Regions from separate parts of the Colwellia sp. BRX8-5 genome, predicted to be linked through region 3. Evidence: predicted binding sites of a transcription regulator. Region 3 holds the regulator's gene; each other region holds the start of a gene.
The links. Region 3 encodes sigma-54, which starts transcription at its own class of promoters, with help from an activator protein. Its sites were predicted from a motif close to GTTGGCACGNNNNTNGNNT; they were not measured.

Region 1 (5,899 bases), 150 kb from region 3:
TAATGCTTTACCTGTTGCATTACCGATCATTACACCATTTTTACGCTGGCCAATATCGCCACCTTTATGAGGTCCGTATTCAAAAAATGTATGATAAATTAAGCCAGAACCTGACGTTAATGTCATGAATTCAGTTTGGAAACCGATCAAACCACGACTTGGCATGATGAAGTCCATACGAATACGACCCGTTCCATCAGGTGCCATATCTGTTAATTCAGCTTTACGAACACCCATTCTTTCCATGATAGGTCCTTGATGCTGCTCTTCAACATCAATAGTCACGTTTTCATAAGGTTCTTGTATTTGACCATCAATTTCACGAATAATAACTTCAGGACGTGATACCGCTAACTCAAAACCTTCGCGACGCATGTTTTCGATTAAAATGCCTAAGTGAAGCTCACCACGACCTGATACTTTAAATTTATCAGCATCAGGAAGTTGCTCAACACGTAAAGCAACGTTGTGAATTAATTCTTTGTCTAAACGGTCTTTGATGTTACGTGAAGTAACATACTTACCTTCTTTACCACAAAATGGTGAAGTGTTTACTTGGAAAGTCATATTGATAGTAGGTTCATCAACAGATAATGCTGGTAAGCCTTCAACTTCTGTAGGACAACAAACCGTATCTGATATTTTTAACTCGCCTAAACCAGTAATAGCAATAATATCGCCAGCAAAACCTTCTTCGATATCAAGTCTTTCTAGACCTAAGTAACCAAATACTTTACCAACTTTAGCGTTATGGATCTTGCCAGTTGCTAATTTAATCGTTACTTGTTGGTTTGGTTTAACAGAACCACGAGTAATACGGCCAACGCCAATTACACCTAAGTAAGAGCTGTAATCAAGTTGAGATATTTGCATTTGGAATGGACCATCTGGATCCGCTGTTGGTGCAGGCACTTCTTTAAGAATAGTATCAAATAAAGGAGTCATGTCTGTGCCGGTTACGCCTTCTTCAAGCGAAGCCCAACCATTGATTGCTGAAGCGTAAACAACTTTAAAGTCAAGCTGTTCATCTGTAGCGCCAAGGTTGTCAAACAATTCAAAAACTTGGTCCATAACCCAATCAGGACGAGAACCAGGCTTATCAACTTTATTAATAACAAGGATTGGCTTTAAACCTTGAGCAAACGCTTTTTTCGTTACGAAACGCGTTTGTGGCATAGGGCCTTCTTGTGCATCAACAATAAGTAAAACCGAATCTACCATTGACATAACACGCTCAACTTCACCACCGAAATCAGCATGGCCAGGAGTATCTACGATGTTTACACGGTAACCGTTCCAGTTAATAGCCGTATTTTTAGCTAAGATTGTGATACCACGTTCTTTTTCGATATCATTCGAATCCATCGTGCGCTCTTCAAGACCGCCGCGGGCATCAAGGGTACCTGATTGTTCTAATAATTTATCAACCAAAGTTGTTTTACCATGATCAACGTGGGCTATGATGGCAACATTACGTAATTTATCTAACACGGGTTTTACTCACTTCTTGCAAGACTTTTTCATCAAAAGAATATAGGGCTATAATTGGGCGCGAATTATACAGCAACGAAGTCAACAAAGACAGCAACAAATATTTCAGCTCCTATTAAATTCTCCATACACGAATCGTAATGCCCTGTTATACTCTTAAGCACCAACAACCAGCAGGCGCACCAATTTAGCGCAGCTCACGCACAGTAGTGGTGCAAGTAGGCTTTAGTAAATAAGTTAACACCTTATATATAAAGGCTTTATCTATTGGCATGAATTTCGCTTTATGCCCATCATGCGAAATGCAAACGTATTTTATTTTAATGACACTGGAGACTTTACATGTCACAAGCCGTATTAGATTTAATCAAAGACAACGATGTTAAATTTGTAGACCTACGTTTTACTGATTCAAAAGGTAAAGAGCAACACGTTTCAATTCCTTATCACCAAGTAAATGAAGACTTTTTTGAAGACGGTAAAATGTTCGATGGTTCTTCTATTGAAGGTTGGAAAGGTATTAATGAATCTGACATGGTAATGATGCCTGATGCTGATTCAGCGGTATTAGATCCTTTTACAGATGCAGTAACATTAAATATTCGTTGTGATATTTTAGAACCAAGTACAATGCAAGGTTACAGCCGTGATCCTCGTTCAGTTGCTAAACGCGCTGAAGAGTACTTACGTAGCACAGGTATCGCTGATACTGTATTAATTGGTCCTGAGCCAGAATTCTTCTTATTTGATGATGTACGCTTTAGTACTGATATGAGTGGTTCTTTCTATAAAATTGATGATAAAGAAGCCGCTTGGAATTCAGGTACTGAATACGAAGAAGGCAATATGGGTCACCGTCCAGGCGTTAAAGGCGGTTACTTCCCAACATCTCCTGTAGATTCATCACAAGATATTCGTTCAGCCATGTGTTTAGTTATGGAAGAAATGGGCTTAGTTGTTGAAGCGCATCACCATGAAGTAGCAACGGCTGGTCAAAACGAAATTGCATGTCGCTTCAATACCTTAGTTAAAAAAGCTGATGAAGTTCAAATATACAAGTATGTTGTTCATAACGTTGCTCACGCTTACGGTAAAACAGCGACTTTCATGCCTAAGCCATTAGTTGGCGACAACGGCTCTGGTATGCATGTTCATCAATCACTTGCTAAAGACGGTGTTAACTTATTCGCTGGTGATAAATACGGCGGCTTATCTGAAATGGCGCTTTATTATATTGGCGGTATTATTAAGCATGCTAAAGCATTGAATGCTTTTACTAACCCAGCTACTAACTCTTACAAACGTTTAGTTCCACATTTTGAAGCGCCGGTAATGCTTGCATATTCTGCACGTAACCGCTCTGCATCAATTCGTATACCGATTGTTCCATCACCAAAAGCAATGCGTATTGAAGCTCGCTTCCCTGATCCAGCAGCAAACCCATATTTAGCTTTTACTGCTTTATTAATGGCTGGTCTTGATGGTATTAAAAACAAAATTCATCCTGGTGATGCGATGGATAAAGATTTATACGATTTACCAGCAGAAGAAGCTGCAGCTATTCCACAAGTAGCAACATCACTTGAAGATGCTTTACAAAGCTTAGAAGCTGATTATGAGTTCTTAATCGCTGGTGGTGTTATGGATAAAGATATGATTGATGCATACATTGCTATTAAACGTGCTGAATCACAACGCGTAAACATGACAACTCATCCATTAGAGTTTGAATTATATTACAGCGTATAATCTCGACTATATGATTAAATGAAAAAAAAGCTCACTTCGGTGAGCTTTTTTGTGGCAAATAGACGATTAATTATATAAGTTTAAGGTAAGTATCTTAAGTTGAGCTAAATTTTTGCGTTATTCTTTATTGTTATTAACTTTAATTATCACATTACTTAGTTGTAATACCTTTGCGACGGCAACCAAAATTTATGTTTGGAGAAGTGATGATGGTATCTTAGTTTTTTCTGACAGCCCTCAAACTGGTGCGGAAGAAGTTGAAATAAGAGAACCCAATACTGCCTCTTCTGTTGATACCTCAATGCTAGATTTAACACCAAAAATTATCAAAGATGATTACCAAGTTGAAATCAACCAACCTAAACAAAATGCCACGGTTAGAGACAACACTGGCTCTGTTTACATAGCAGGTAGTATCAAACCTATCTTTAAACAAGGCTTAGCTATTCAACTTTTTTTAGATGGTAAACCCCATCAACCTCCGCAATCTCACTCGATGTTTGTGCTACGAAATATAGATCGAGGCGAACATATCATAAAAATGCAATTACTTAATGAAAAAGGCAAGATAATTGCATCGTCAAAACCTATAACCTTTTATATGCATAGAGCATCGGTTAATAACGCAAATTAAGTAGCATTTGCTGCAACTTGCACCAAATGTAACTACATTACTATTTTGTCGCACTACATCAGTGCAAAAGGTTTTTATGTCTAGCAACAGCAGTAGAGATCAACAATTAAAATTTAGCTACCAACAAAAGCTGCCAAATCAGATGGTTACAGCACTTGTAGTGCTAGATAATAAATTAACGATTAAATATGTTAACCCTGCAGCAGAAGCGCTATTAGTTAAGAGTTTTAACAAGCTGTGCAACTTACCAATAACAACAGTCTTCTACAATTCTCCGATTAAAAAGGAACGTTTAGAGCAGCTGCTGACTTCAGGCCAAGAATTTAGTGACAGTGATGTCACCATTGAATTTTTTGATCACAGCCGTATTACCGTGGAAATAACAGCCTCGTCTGTTGAATTCAGCAAACAGCCACATATTATCTTAGAATTCAAACAGATTGATCAGCAAAAACAAATGAGTATCGAAGCATTTCAACACCAGCAATGGGAGTCGTCTCGAGATTTGATACGCGGGCTTGCTCATGAAATTAAGAATCCATTGGGCGGTCTTCGTGGCGCTGCACAATTATTAAGTAAAGAATTGACGCAAGAGCAACAAGAATATACTGAAATGATTATTGAACAAGCCGACCGTTTAACTAATTTGGTTGATAAGCTTTTAGGCCCTAATCAATTACCTCAGATGGCAGAACAAAATATTCATATTGTCTTAGAAAAAGTTTTTAAGCTGATTAATTTTAACAACCCTAAAAATATTAAATTTATTAGAGACTATGACCCCTCTATTCCTGAAATAAGTTTTGATCAAGATAAGCTTCAACAAGCTGTTTTGAATATTGTTAACAACGCCGTTCAAATTATTGATGAGGGTTGTAACATAACCCTAAAAACAAGAGCCGCTAGTAATAAAACCATTAATGGAAGACGGGTAAAGCTCTGTGTTCAAATCAGTGTTATTGATAATGGCCCTGGTATTCCAAAAAAGATTCAAGACACTCTATTTTACCCTATGGTATCTGCACGCGATAACGGTACAGGTTTAGGCTTGTCTATTTCACAAACCTTAGTGCAACAGCACAAGGGTAAATTATCTTGCTATAGCCGACCGGGTCATACTGAGTTTTTAATTTTACTGCCTTTACAAGAAGAGAATAATAATGAATGTTGAGCAAGTTTGGATTGTAGATGATGACAGTTCTATTCGCTGGGTGTTGGAAAAAGCCTTATCAGGAGCAAATATATCTGTAGCCTCTTTTGAGAAACCTGAAGACTTACTCATCGCCCTAGAGCATCAACAACCAGAAATAATAATTTCTGATATAAAGATGCCAAATATTGATGGTATGACTTTACTTAGCCGTGTTAGTGAGAATTTCCCTAACCTACCGGTGATCATAATGACTGCACATTCTGATCTCGATAGTGCTGTAAATGCCTATCAAGGTGGGGCATTTGAATACTTACCTAAACCTTTTGATACTGACGAAGCTATCTCTCTAACAAAACGGGCGCTAACACATGCTCGAGAACAAAGTGCTAAACGTAAGCATTCTATAGTAGCACCTGATCCTGTTGGGATAATTGGTGCGGCTCCAGCTATGCAAGAAGTTTTCAGGGCAATTGGACGACTATCACGTTCGAGTATCAGTGTACTCATTAATGGCGAGTCTGGTACAGGTAAAGAGCTTGTTGCACATGCGCTTCACACGCATAGTCCACGATCGAATGCTCCCTTTATTCCCTTAAATATGGCTGCAATACCAAAAGATTTAATTGAATCAGAGTTATTTGGCCATGAGAAAGGTGCGTTTACTGGCGCGAATGCCGTAAGACAGGGTCGCTTTGAACAAGCGCATAAAGGAACCTTGTTTCTTGATGAAATTGGCGATATGCCTTTAGATATTCAAACACGTTTGTTACGTGTGCTCGCCGATGGACAATTTTATCGCGTTGGTGGTCATTCACCGATTAAAGTTGACGTAAGGATCATTGCGGCTACACATCAGAACCTAGAAGTTCAAG
Region 2 (5,899 bases), on a different contig from region 3:
CCCATTATTAAGTGATGGTCAAGCAACTATTCCTCAGGGTTATTTACCCAAAATAGATTCAGATATAAAAGATATGTCATACAATTTTGGCTATAAAGTGGCTTTCGATAATGACAGCGCCATTGATATTTCATATACCTATGGCAAGAACCAAATAGACTATACGACTAAAGATTCACTTAATGCTTCTTACGCTAACTATCTATTACAAACCAGTGACTTAACAGTAGATGAATTACGTGCTCAATTACCAAAGTCTGCTTTTGCTTACGGGCTATCCTTGTCACTTGAGACAGTAAATTTACTTTTTAGCCAAGACTATGAAAATTACTCACTCGCGTTAGGCGCAGAGTTTCGCCAAGAAATATACCAAATAATACCAGGTAACCCCTACAGCTTTCAGGATTATGATACCGACAATAATCAAGCATTGTTTGACCAAGATGCCGCTGGTGGTATTCAAGGTTTTCCGGGGGTTGCACCTGAACTTGCGGTTAACGAGAACCGTGATGTTGTTTCACTTTTTGCGGAGTCTGTGACCCAAATCAATGACTTTATCGAGCTCAGTGCGGCCATTCGTTATGATGATTATGATATATTTGGTAACAGCACCAATACAAAACTTGCGGTGCATTGGCAAGCACACCAGCAACTTATTTTGCGCGGAGCCTATAGCACAGGTTTTCGTGCACCTTCTATGCAGCAAATGTATTTCAATAATATCAGTACACAGTTTATTGTTGACGAAAGTGGCTCATTGTTGAGTGAGGAAGTGGAAACATTCAGAAATGATAGTACTTTGACCACTCGACTCGGGGTGCCTTCTTTAAAAGAAGAAGAATCTGACAACCTCAGTGTTGGCTTTATCTACAGCCCTACTGAAAATGTAGATATTAGCTTTGATTTTTATCAGATTGATATTGATAATCGTATTGTCATTAGTAGTAAATTGGGTATGGGAATATCACCTCTACTCGACCAAGCTTTTACTGAGGAGTCTGTTACCAAAGGACAGTTTTTCTTAAATGGCGCTGATACCGCAACTCAAGGCACAGATATTGTTGCTACTTGGCAGACTCAAGCTTTTGCTGGAGATATTAACTTCACCTTGGCGGCAAACTTTACCAATACTGAGGTAACCAAGTTATTTACACCTGATCACAGCACACTGCATACCATTAGCGTTGAAGAAATTTTTTCACAGCAAGATATTTCTATCATTGAAGAGTGGCAACCACGCAATAAAATAAGTGTAAACACCCTTTATAAAAACCAGCACTGGACCATCAATATATTGTTCAATCACTATGGTAAATATACGATAACCGATGGTGGTAAACAAACTTATGGCGCAGAGCTATTAACTGATATTAGCGTTAGCCATCAAATGTCAAAAAATCTTGCGGTCACTGTGGGTAGTCATAATTTATTTGATGTTATGCCTGACAAAAATCGTATAGGAAACTCTCGAGGAGGCACGATTGAAGATCAACAAGGTAATATCATTGTTGATAGCACAGGTGTATTCAAATATTCACGCCGATCAGCTCCTTTCGGTTTTAACGGCGCATATTTTTATGCAAGTCTGCAGTATGATTTTTAAGGGTGTGCTGTTAACACTTAATAATAGGTAACCGCTTTAATTTCACGTTTGGGTGAAGAAGCTAAATAAATATTATAAACATCTTCAAAGTCTAAACTTAACTCTGTGGTGTAACTGTCGCCAACAGGATAGCTTTTAATCACTTTAGCTGCGCGGATGACACCTTGAACTGACGCTGACACTTCATTTTTACCCATTATCAGTTGTGACATGGTCATTTCACCATTTATCTTTTGCCCATAAACTTGTTCTGCAAGTTCTGCATAAGCGGCAAGCTTTGAGGCATTAATCGCCATCAACATACGCTGCGTTTCATGTTGTGAGTTTTGCAAACTTATCGGCGCTTGGCCAATAGCATGTAACACAGGGAAGGTTTCAGGCTTAACACTTTGCCATTGTACGTGTTTGTCATAAACACTAGAACAGCTGGCAAGTAACAAAGCTAAACTACCAGCGGTTAATATATTAAGAATAATTTTTTTCATCATAAATACCAAAAGTTAGTCCTACATCAATATAAAAAACTAATTAACAATTTTAATTGAACGTTCGTCTTCTGCTAACATAACGCTGTTTCGAATGATTAATCCATCTTTTATCCGAACACTTTCATCTTGATTAATCTGTTCACCAATTACCCAGCTTGGAATAAAAGATTGTGCCGTGGCAACAACAACACGTGATTGCATACCAATCATCCGAGCATTAATCATCACACCATTTTCTTGTTCCATCATGGTACCGGTTACAACATAGTCAATAATCTGCCGCTCTGGCAGCTCTTTCCAGTCGCGACTAAAAACATAATCACCTTGAGCAGTGACACGAATATGTCCCGTCGTTTTAAAATCAATAACAACTAAACCATGGCGCTGTAATTCATGAACAAAGTTCTCTGATATTTGATTACCCAGCCAATTAGTTGACTCAAGGTTTTCTAATTCGACAAAAGAAGCTACCGCGATAGGTGTTTTAGGGTTTACAAAAGAGCTGCTTTCAAGCATCTGATAAGTAAGCCCTTTAACAACATCTGCTATCGCATGTCGAGGTAGATTGAAACTGTCAATTTCACCTCGTACTTCTTGCTTTGATTTATAAAAATTATCTTCATCACTCATCATATTCATTGATGAACACGACATCAACGTTGGAATAAATAATGGAATAAGCCACTTTTTCATTGAGCTCCCCTTGATCGCTCTGAAAGCGAATAATCAGTTTTGCAGTAATATCGATAAACGACATCAAATAGTTTCTAATATAAATAAAGCACAAATCGCGCCAATCTATAAAGTTACTTGCGTATTAAAATAAGTGGGCATAGAAACTGCATATTCGACAGTAGATATTAAACCTTTTTTACTGACGGACTTCATATGCGCTTATTTATATCAGCTCTACTTTTATTTTTTATCACTCATTCTGCTGATGCCCAGTGGTATGAAGCTCAGGGAAAGTCAGTAATAATGCAGGGCAATGCCGAACGAGCAAAAACATTAGCCATAGAGAATGCATTAAAAAAAGCCTTACTCGTTGCCGGAGCTTCCGTATCGAGTGTGCAAAAAACGGTTAACGGATTATTGACACAAAATGAAATAAATATTCGCGCCAGCGGTACCGTAAACTCTTTTGAGCTGGTTGATGAAAATTATGAGGGCAATTTGGTCACCGTAACCATTCGTGCTGACATCTTCCCACAAAGTAAACAGTGCTTCTCTTCTGATTATCGAAAGTCTTTATTAATTACCCGTAGTAACTTAATGCATAGAGAGCAAGCGAGTATCGGTAAAATTTATGCTCTTGATAATAAATTGATGGCTAAACTTGCTTATAAAATTAACAACCAAGGTATTTATCTAGACACCCGATTGTTATTAAAAGAGAAGTCTCAGTTCTCAAGATTAAATAACAGCTTACAAGTTGAAGCAATAAAAAATCTCACCATGTCGTTAGCTAATATCAGCGATACTCAGTATGTCATGTATTCTGAAATTAATGACATTAGCTTTGCACAAGCCTCAACCAACGGTTGGCAGTTCTGGCAAGAAGATGTTTTTAACCGTCAGTTTAGTGTCAGCCTATATATTTACAACGGTACTAATGGTGAATCTGTCTTCACTAAGCAGTACCGTAGTTCTGCCCCATGGGAATTTGGCAAACGTCAGCAAGTTGATGTTCATAGCGAAGTATTCTGGCAAAGCCAATACGGAATGGCCATTGAAAAAGTGTTAGGGGATATGATCATTGATATCGACGAAAATATGATGTGTCAACCTACTCGTGGCAAGGTAGTGCAAATAGCTGGTAATTCGTTAACGATTAATTTAGGTAAAAGGCATGGCGTAAAAGTTGGTGATGAGTTTTCTCTGTTACACTTAAATAATATCATTACTGACTCAGGAAAAACCTATGCAGGTTTTAACGTTAGCCCTTACACAGTAAAAATAACCCAAGTGTCTCAGCAAAGCGCACAGGCAATGACTACTGACGGGCAATTATTGGGTAACATCCAATTAAATGATTTAGCGGTGCGTTACTAACTTCATCGCTATATAGAATGTTAACGTTACCAGCATGCTGTTAACGTTAACATTGTCACTGTTTTGCGCCTTATTCGTTTGACAGACTAATACGTTTAATCAATAAGGCTGAAAGTCCAGCAAACAAAGCGGAAATGATTAAACAGGTAATTAAGTTAGTAAATTGATAAATAACACCTGACATAACAGTCCCTAATAACCTTCCCAGGGCATTAGCCATATAATAAAAGCCAACATCCATAGAAACGCCATCTTCTTTCGCCATGGCTACAATCACATAGCTATGTAGCGCAGAATTAATAGCAAAAACAGCCCCAAAAATAAATAAGCCTGCAATAATAATGATTTCAGTACTGATGTTGAGCTTGGTCGCATAAAACATCAACAGTGCTAACAACAAGGTAACACCGGATAAAATCATCCCCCAAGTAAATAACAAATGACCCTTGATATTATGTTGGTTATTTTTAATAAAAAATTTAGGTGTTGAGCCTTGAACAATACCATAAGCGATAATCCATAACGCCATAAATATCCCAACATTAGTATGTTGCCAACCTAAATTACTGACCAAATATATCGGTAATCCGACAACAAACCAAATATCCCTAGCAGCAAATAAAAATAAGCGCGCGCCCGCCAAATAATTTAATGATGAGTGATTTGAGAATATCTCTTTAAATTTAACTTTGTGCTTTGCCTTACCTAAATCACCTTGCAATAATAACAGACTAAGCACAAAAACAATCGCTAGCACACTCGCCATTATTAGCATGGCTACTGAAAATCCCACGGTACTTAGTAACCAGGCACCTAGGAAAAAACCGATACCCTTTAAGGCGTTTTTTGATCCTGTAAGATAAGCAACCCAACGGAAAAGAACAGCGTGATCTTGGTTGTTATTGCTCGTTGGTACCAACGTTTTAATACTGCTTTTAGCGCTCATCTTATTAAGATCTTTGGCTATACCCGACAGCGCTTGTGCCAACATAACCCAGATAACGGTTAAGTATTGTTCAGGAACTGTTAGCATTAATAAAGCAAAAACTTGACTGAACAGACCAATATTCATGGTTTTATTCAAACCAATTTTTGCTCCTAACCACCCGCCAACTAGGTTGGTTATCACGCCAAAAACTTCATAAAATAGAAATAACATCGCAATGGCAAGCGGGGAATAACCTAGATGATGAAAATGTAATAATACCAGCATACGCAAAGCACCATCGGTTAAGGTGAAAAACCAATAGTTAGCGGTAATTAATAGGTACTGTTTTACCGCACTAGGCAGTGCAGTTATTCTGTTTAACATAAAGGTACCAATGATGGTATTTTCGATTGATGTTGGCGTATGCTAATAAATAATCAAGAGTATTAAACATTAGCGTAACGCCAAGATATTATTCGTTTAAAAACGCAGTCTATGTCGATATTCTCAAAGACTAGTCCTTAATATCAGATCGTCCAACTAACAACATTAACTCTGCAGCTCGATTGGCATAACCCCATTCGTTGTCATACCACAAATACATTTTCAATTGGGTGTCATTAACAACCATGGTTGATAGCGCATCAACAATACATGAACGTGGATCCGTTTTATAATCAACAGAGACCAAAGGACGCTCTTCATAGCCAAGTATATCTTTTAGGTCTCCTTGTGCCGCCGTAGACATCAATTGATTAATTTCTTCAACTGTTACGGCTCTATTTAGCTCAAATACACAGTCAGTAATTGAGGCATTCGCTAACGGAA
Region 3 (5,899 bases):
AAATTAAAATTATCGGTAAAGGATTTACCATCGATGGTAAAGGTTTAATTGTCGACTTAAACACCAACCAAATGACACTAACTAAACATGTGAAATCAATTTATGAAATTGTTAAAAAATAGCCTACTGTGCTTATTGTTATCAACTCCGCTATTTTCGTCAGCTTTCGCTGAAAAATTTGATATAAAACAAAAGATTGAAATTAACGCTTCAAGACAAGCCGTTGATCTTAAAAATAAAATATTCAGCTATATTGATAACGTGGTGATCACTCAAGGTTCATTAGTTATACGTGCTGATTTAGTACAAGTGCTGACTCAATCTGGCAGTGAAGAAAAAACCTATATCGCTAAAGGGAAGCCAGCAACCTTTAAACAAACCTTAGCCGATGGCACTCCTCTTAGCTTACAAGCAGACGAAATAAGATATGAGCCCGCAAATAATTTAGTGATAATTTCAGGAAATGCGTTATTACAGCAAGAAGGTAGTGAGGTTAGTGGCAGTAGAATTACTTACAATATTGCCACTCAGTATGTTAATGCTGAAAGTAAATCTAACGAACGCACTAAAACGATTTTTCAGCCGAAAGAAAAAATTAAAGCGACAACCACAGACGCGAAAACTCAGGAAAAAATTAATTTATGAGCACTAGCACCCTAATGGCAAAAGGCCTTGCCAAAGCCTATAAAGGCAGAAAAGTGGTTAAAAATGTCAGTATGCAAGTTTCAGCAGGACAAATAGTCGGTTTACTGGGCCCAAATGGTGCCGGAAAAACAACTTCTTTTTATATGATTGTGGGGTTAGTTGAAAGTGATAGTGGCGATATTATCTTAAATGACGAAAACCTGACGTTAGCGCCTATGCATGAGCGTGCGAGAAAAGGCATCGGATATTTACCACAAGAAGCCTCTATTTTTCGAAAACTCAGTGTTTACGACAATATTATGGCTATTTTACAAACACGAAAAGAATTATCAGATGCTGAACGCGAAGAAAAATTAGAACATCTTGTTGAAGAATTCAACATAGGTCATATCAAAGATAATTTAGGCATGAGCTTATCTGGTGGTGAACGCCGCCGAGTAGAAATTGCTCGCGCATTAGCTGCTGAACCAAAATTTATTTTATTAGATGAACCTTTTGCTGGTGTTGACCCAATTTCAGTAGGTGATATTAAAAAAATTATTCTACACTTAAAAGAACGTGGCATTGGTGTGTTGATCACTGATCACAATGTACGTGAAACTCTCGATGTATGTGAACATGCGTATATTGTTAGTCATGGTGAACTTATTGCAGAAGGTACTGCAGATCAAATTCTTGCAAATCAACACGTAAGAGATGTATACCTTGGTGAACAATTCACGCTATAGTAGTCAGTAAATGAATAGTATCTTCGTATGAAAAAAACGAAAATATCCCATTAAAAATAATAGGAAGTTAATGACCTAAATGCGCCCTACTCTACAACTCCGCATAGGACAACAATTAACCATGACGCCACAATTGCAGCAAGCAATCAAATTGCTGCAACTGTCTACGTTAGAGCTTCAACAAGAAATTCAGGAAGCCTTAGAAAGTAATCCATTATTAGAAATGGATGAGTCTTCAAATAATCCCGAAGATAAAAGTACTGACAACCTTGAAGAAGCTCACACTGCCGGTAATGGTGACGTTAAAGAAGCCCCTGCTTCTGATGGTAGCGAAGACGCTACGCCTACCATTGATGAAATCACCACCACTGAAGCCATGGACAAGAACGATATCCCTGAAGAATTAAACATGGATACCACTTGGGATGATAACTACACGGCCGGTGCAGCAAGTTCAAGCTCAGGCCCAGCTTCAGAAGATTATACTTACCAAGGCGAGACTCAAGACTCCATTCAAGATCATTTGCGCTGGCAAATGGAATTAAGCCCTTTTACCGAAACAGACCGCGCTATAGCGACAGCAATTATTGATGCTGTTGATGACGCCGGTTACTTAACGGTATCTAGTGAAGACATTTTAGAAAGTGTTGCCATTGAAGGAGTAGAGCTTGATGAAATTGAGGTGGTACTAAAACGTATTAACCTCTTTGATCCTGTCGGTGTCGCTGCTCGTTCTATTTCAGAATGTTTAATCATTCAACTTAATCAATTTGACCCCGCTACACCTTGGTTAGCAGAAAGTAAGTTAGTTTTGCGTGACCATATTAATCTGCTGGGTAGCCGAGACTATCGTACATTAATGCGTAAAACTCGACTGAAAGAAGAGCAACTGCGCGAAGTGGTGCGTCTTATTCAATCACTTGATCCTAGACCCGGCGATAGTGTGATGAAGAGTGACGATCAGTATGTTATTCCTGATGTGTCTGTTGAAAAGAAAAATGGCCGTTGGGTGGTCGAATTAAACCCTGATACTGCGCCAAAACTTTCGGTGAATCAGCAATATGCTTCGATGTCACGTTCGATGAAGTCGACAGCGGACACACAATTTATTCGCTCAAATTTACAAGAAGCTAAATGGTTTATTAAAAGCTTAGAAAGCCGTAATGATACCTTATTAAAAGTGTCAAACTGTATTGTGCAACGTCAAATTGGCTTTTTTGAACATGGTAATGAAGCCATGCGTCCAATGGTTTTAAATGATATTGCCGAAGCTGTCGATATGCATGAATCAACCATTTCACGAGTGACGACACAAAAGTACATGCATACGCCACGTGGAATTTTCGAACTGAAGTTTTTCTTCTCAAGCCATGTTGGCACCGAAAGCGGTGGCGAATGCTCATCAACAGCTATTCGTGCATTAATCAAAAAATTTGTTGCTGCCGAAATCCCAGCAAAACCACTTAGTGATAGTAAAATGGCTGATTTATTAGCCGATCAAGGGATAAATGTAGCTCGACGCACCATAGCAAAATATCGAGAGTCACTTTCTATTCCACCTTCTAACCAACGAAAAAGTTTACTTTAACGAAAAGATGAGGAATTAAGCTTATGCAAATTAATCTTTCTGGCCACCATGTTGACATTACCGAAGCTTTACGAGAAAACGTCACGACTAAGATGGCAAAATTAAGCCGACATTTTGATCATATCAATAATGTTCATGTTGTTCTCACCGTTGAAAAATCAAATCAAATTGCTGAAGCGACTGTTCACGTTAGTGGCTCTGATTTACATGCAAAAGCTGAAAATGCTGACATGTATGCCTCTATTGATAGTCTTGTTGTTAAGCTTGACCGGCAAATATTGAAGTACAAAGGTAAAACGAATCAGCATTAATGCTGTTTATCGCCTGTTCACTCACCAAAGAATCTAAGTAGTATAATGAAGTTGCAAGATATCCTTACCCTTGATTGCACCCTGTGTGCGATTAAGGGTACAAGCAAAAAAAAACTCCTTGAAATAATTAGCACAACTGCGGCAAAAAAATTCGACAATATTGATACTCATCAATTATTCGAAAGCTTAATGGCGCGTGAAAAGGTTGGCTCTACCGGCATAGGAAATGGCATTGCGATTCCTCATGGTCGATTAACCAACACGTCACAAGTTATTGCTGTATTGCTGACCAGTGAACAAGCCGTTGAATTTGATGCGATAGACAACCGTGCTGTCGATATTATTATTGCGTTATTTGTCCCCGAAGAAAACTGCCAACAACATTTAGATACCTTACAAAGTATTGCGCAAATATTTAGTACTAAACAGTTCGCAAAGCAAGTAAGAAAATGCCAAAATTCGCAAGAGCTTTTTACTTTAATAAAGCATGCTAAACGTTAATAAAATCTAATAATAATCCAGGAAAACTCAAATGAAACTCTTGATAGTCAGTGGTCGCTCAGGGTCAGGTAAAAGTGTCGCCTTACGTGTACTCGAAGATTTAGGCTACTACTGTGTCGATAATATTCCGGTGAATTTATTGCCTGCATTAGCGCATACCGTTATTAATGATTACGACAAAGTAGCGGTTAGTTTAGATGTACGTAACTTACCCAATGATCCTAATGACGTTTCAGAAATATTAGATTATCTACCAAAAACAGTAAAACTCGATATTCTGTATTTAGATGCTGATGACTCTGATCTTATTCGACGTTTTAGTGAAACGCGTCGTTTACATCCTTTGATTAAACAAAATATCCCACTCGACCAAGCCATCTCTTTAGAGAAAAAGCTGCTTGAGCCTATTTCCACGCGTGCGGGTTTGTATATTAATACCAGCCAGTTATCACCTCATCAATTATCTGATTTAGTGCGTGAGCGAATTTTGGGCAAAACCTCGGCATCTATGGTGGTGGTGTTTGAATCTTTTGGCTTTAAACACGGTGTACCACAAGACGCAGATTATGTTTTTGATGCACGTTTTCTGCCTAACCCTTTTTGGGAAACAGACTTAAAAGGTTTTACCGGTTTAGATCAACCCGTGCGAGACTTTCTTGCTAGCCAACCGATTGTCACTAAATTTATCTGGCAAATTAACAGTTTTATGATGACATGGTTACCCCACTTAGAAAGAAACAATCGCAGCTATATTACTATCGCCATTGGTTGTACGGGTGGAAAACACCGATCGGTTTATATTGCAGAAATATTAGCAAACAATCTTAGAAAAGAACGCGAAGATGTTCAGTCTCATCATCGCGACATTAAAATACAAAGCACTTAATAACGGTCACTGTATGCCAAAATATAATAAATCATTAACCATTAGCAATAAACTGGGATTACATGCACGTGCTGCCACTAAACTTGCCCAGTTAAGCCAAAAGCTTAATGCTAACGTTACTATTTGCTTAGAGGGCAAAGAAGCTGATGCCAGTAGTATTATGGGGTTAATGTTACTGGCCGGTGGCTTTGGAAAAACCGTAGAGGTGATTACCCAAGGAGAAGATGCTCAACAAGCACTTGACGATGTATGCCAGTTATTTTCTGATAAATTTGATGAAGACGAATGATAAAAAGACTGAATAAAAAATAAAGTTACGTTATCATTCATTACAACACCTTAGCCAGCGCATCTTGACTAAGATATAAACAATATAATTTTCGTATTACTGCGGCACAGGAAAACTTTATGCCGGAAATATCAGAGCAACAACAAAATCATCAACGCCTGCAACAAGTCAATAAAGCACTTGGTAGCGGTATGTTTGTGCACGTTCGAAAATTACTACAGAACATGCCAGCTTATGATATTGCTTTAATATTAGAGTCATCTCACCCGAAAAGTCGTGCCGTTTTATGGCAACTTATCGACGCTGATAATCACGGTGAAGTACTTGAAGAACTCAATGAGGAAGTTCGAAAAGGTATTTTAAAAACTATCCGCCCTGAAAAATTAGCCGCCGTTGCTGAAGGCATGGATGTTGATGATTTAGCTGAAGTTTTACGTACTCTACCCGATAGTGTTTATCAAGAAGTATTAAGTGCTATGGACTCGCAAGACCGAGGTCGAGTCGAAGCCGCGTTATCATTTGAAGAAGATACCGCTGGCGGTATCATGAATACCGATACCATAACAATTCGTCCCGATGTAACGGTTGATGTGGTATTGCGCTATTTGCGCTTACGGGGTGATTTACCTGAAGCGACCGATTCTTTTTATGTGGTCGATGGTAAGAATCACTTTATTGGCGCCGTTTCTCTAGCGGCGATCATTACCGCTAAACCTGAAATTATCGTCTCAACACTCATTGATAAAGATATTGAAGCAATTCAAGTGCATTTGTCTGATAGTGACGTAGCGCAACTCTTTGAAAAATTTGATTGGTTCTCTGCACCAGTTATTGATGATGAAGGCCGTTTGCTTGGTCGTATCACGATAGACGATGTTATTGATATTATTCGTGAGGATGCCGAACATTCAATGATGAGTATGGCGGGCTTAGATGGAGAGGCAGATACCT

Region 1: a site for sigma-54 is predicted at 1,758-1,776, ahead of glnA (glutamate--ammonia ligase). Genes of this name have one in related genera too.
Region 2: a site for sigma-54 is predicted at 2,918-2,936, ahead of H4J62_RS10880 (flagella assembly protein FlgT). Genes of this name have one in related genera too.

What each region holds. Positions count from the first base shown of each region.
Region 1 is NZ_JACGVR010000007.1:11,759-17,657, reverse strand. It holds gene typA (translational GTPase TypA) at 1-1,491, opposite strand, end outside; gene glnA (glutamate--ammonia ligase) at 1,834-3,240, shown strand; gene H4J62_RS06835 (DUF4124 domain-containing protein) at 3,353-3,874, shown strand; gene glnL (nitrogen regulation protein NR(II)) at 3,951-5,045, shown strand; gene glnG (nitrogen regulation protein NR(I)) at 5,035-5,899, shown strand, end outside.
Region 2 is NZ_JACGVR010000013.1:100,921-106,819, reverse strand. It holds gene H4J62_RS10895 (TonB-dependent receptor) at 1-1,603, shown strand, start outside; gene H4J62_RS10890 (LPP20 family lipoprotein) at 1,621-2,088, opposite strand; gene H4J62_RS10885 (FlgO family outer membrane protein) at 2,128-2,784, opposite strand; gene H4J62_RS10880 (flagella assembly protein FlgT) at 2,980-4,143, shown strand; gene arsJ (organoarsenical effux MFS transporter ArsJ) at 4,214-5,455, opposite strand; gene H4J62_RS10870 (ArsJ-associated glyceraldehyde-3-phosphate dehydrogenase) at 5,586-5,899, opposite strand, start outside.
Region 3 is NZ_JACGVR010000007.1:163,104-169,002, reverse strand. It holds gene lptC (LPS export ABC transporter periplasmic protein LptC) at 1-122, shown strand, start outside; gene lptA (lipopolysaccharide transport periplasmic protein LptA) at 103-645, shown strand; gene lptB (LPS export ABC transporter ATP-binding protein) at 642-1,373, shown strand; gene H4J62_RS07555 (RNA polymerase factor sigma-54) at 1,453-2,961, shown strand; gene hpf (ribosome hibernation promoting factor) at 2,985-3,272, shown strand; gene ptsN (PTS IIA-like nitrogen regulatory protein PtsN) at 3,318-3,773, shown strand; gene rapZ (RNase adapter RapZ) at 3,805-4,659, shown strand; gene H4J62_RS07535 (HPr family phosphocarrier protein) at 4,673-4,948, shown strand; gene mgtE (magnesium transporter) at 5,068-5,899, shown strand, end outside.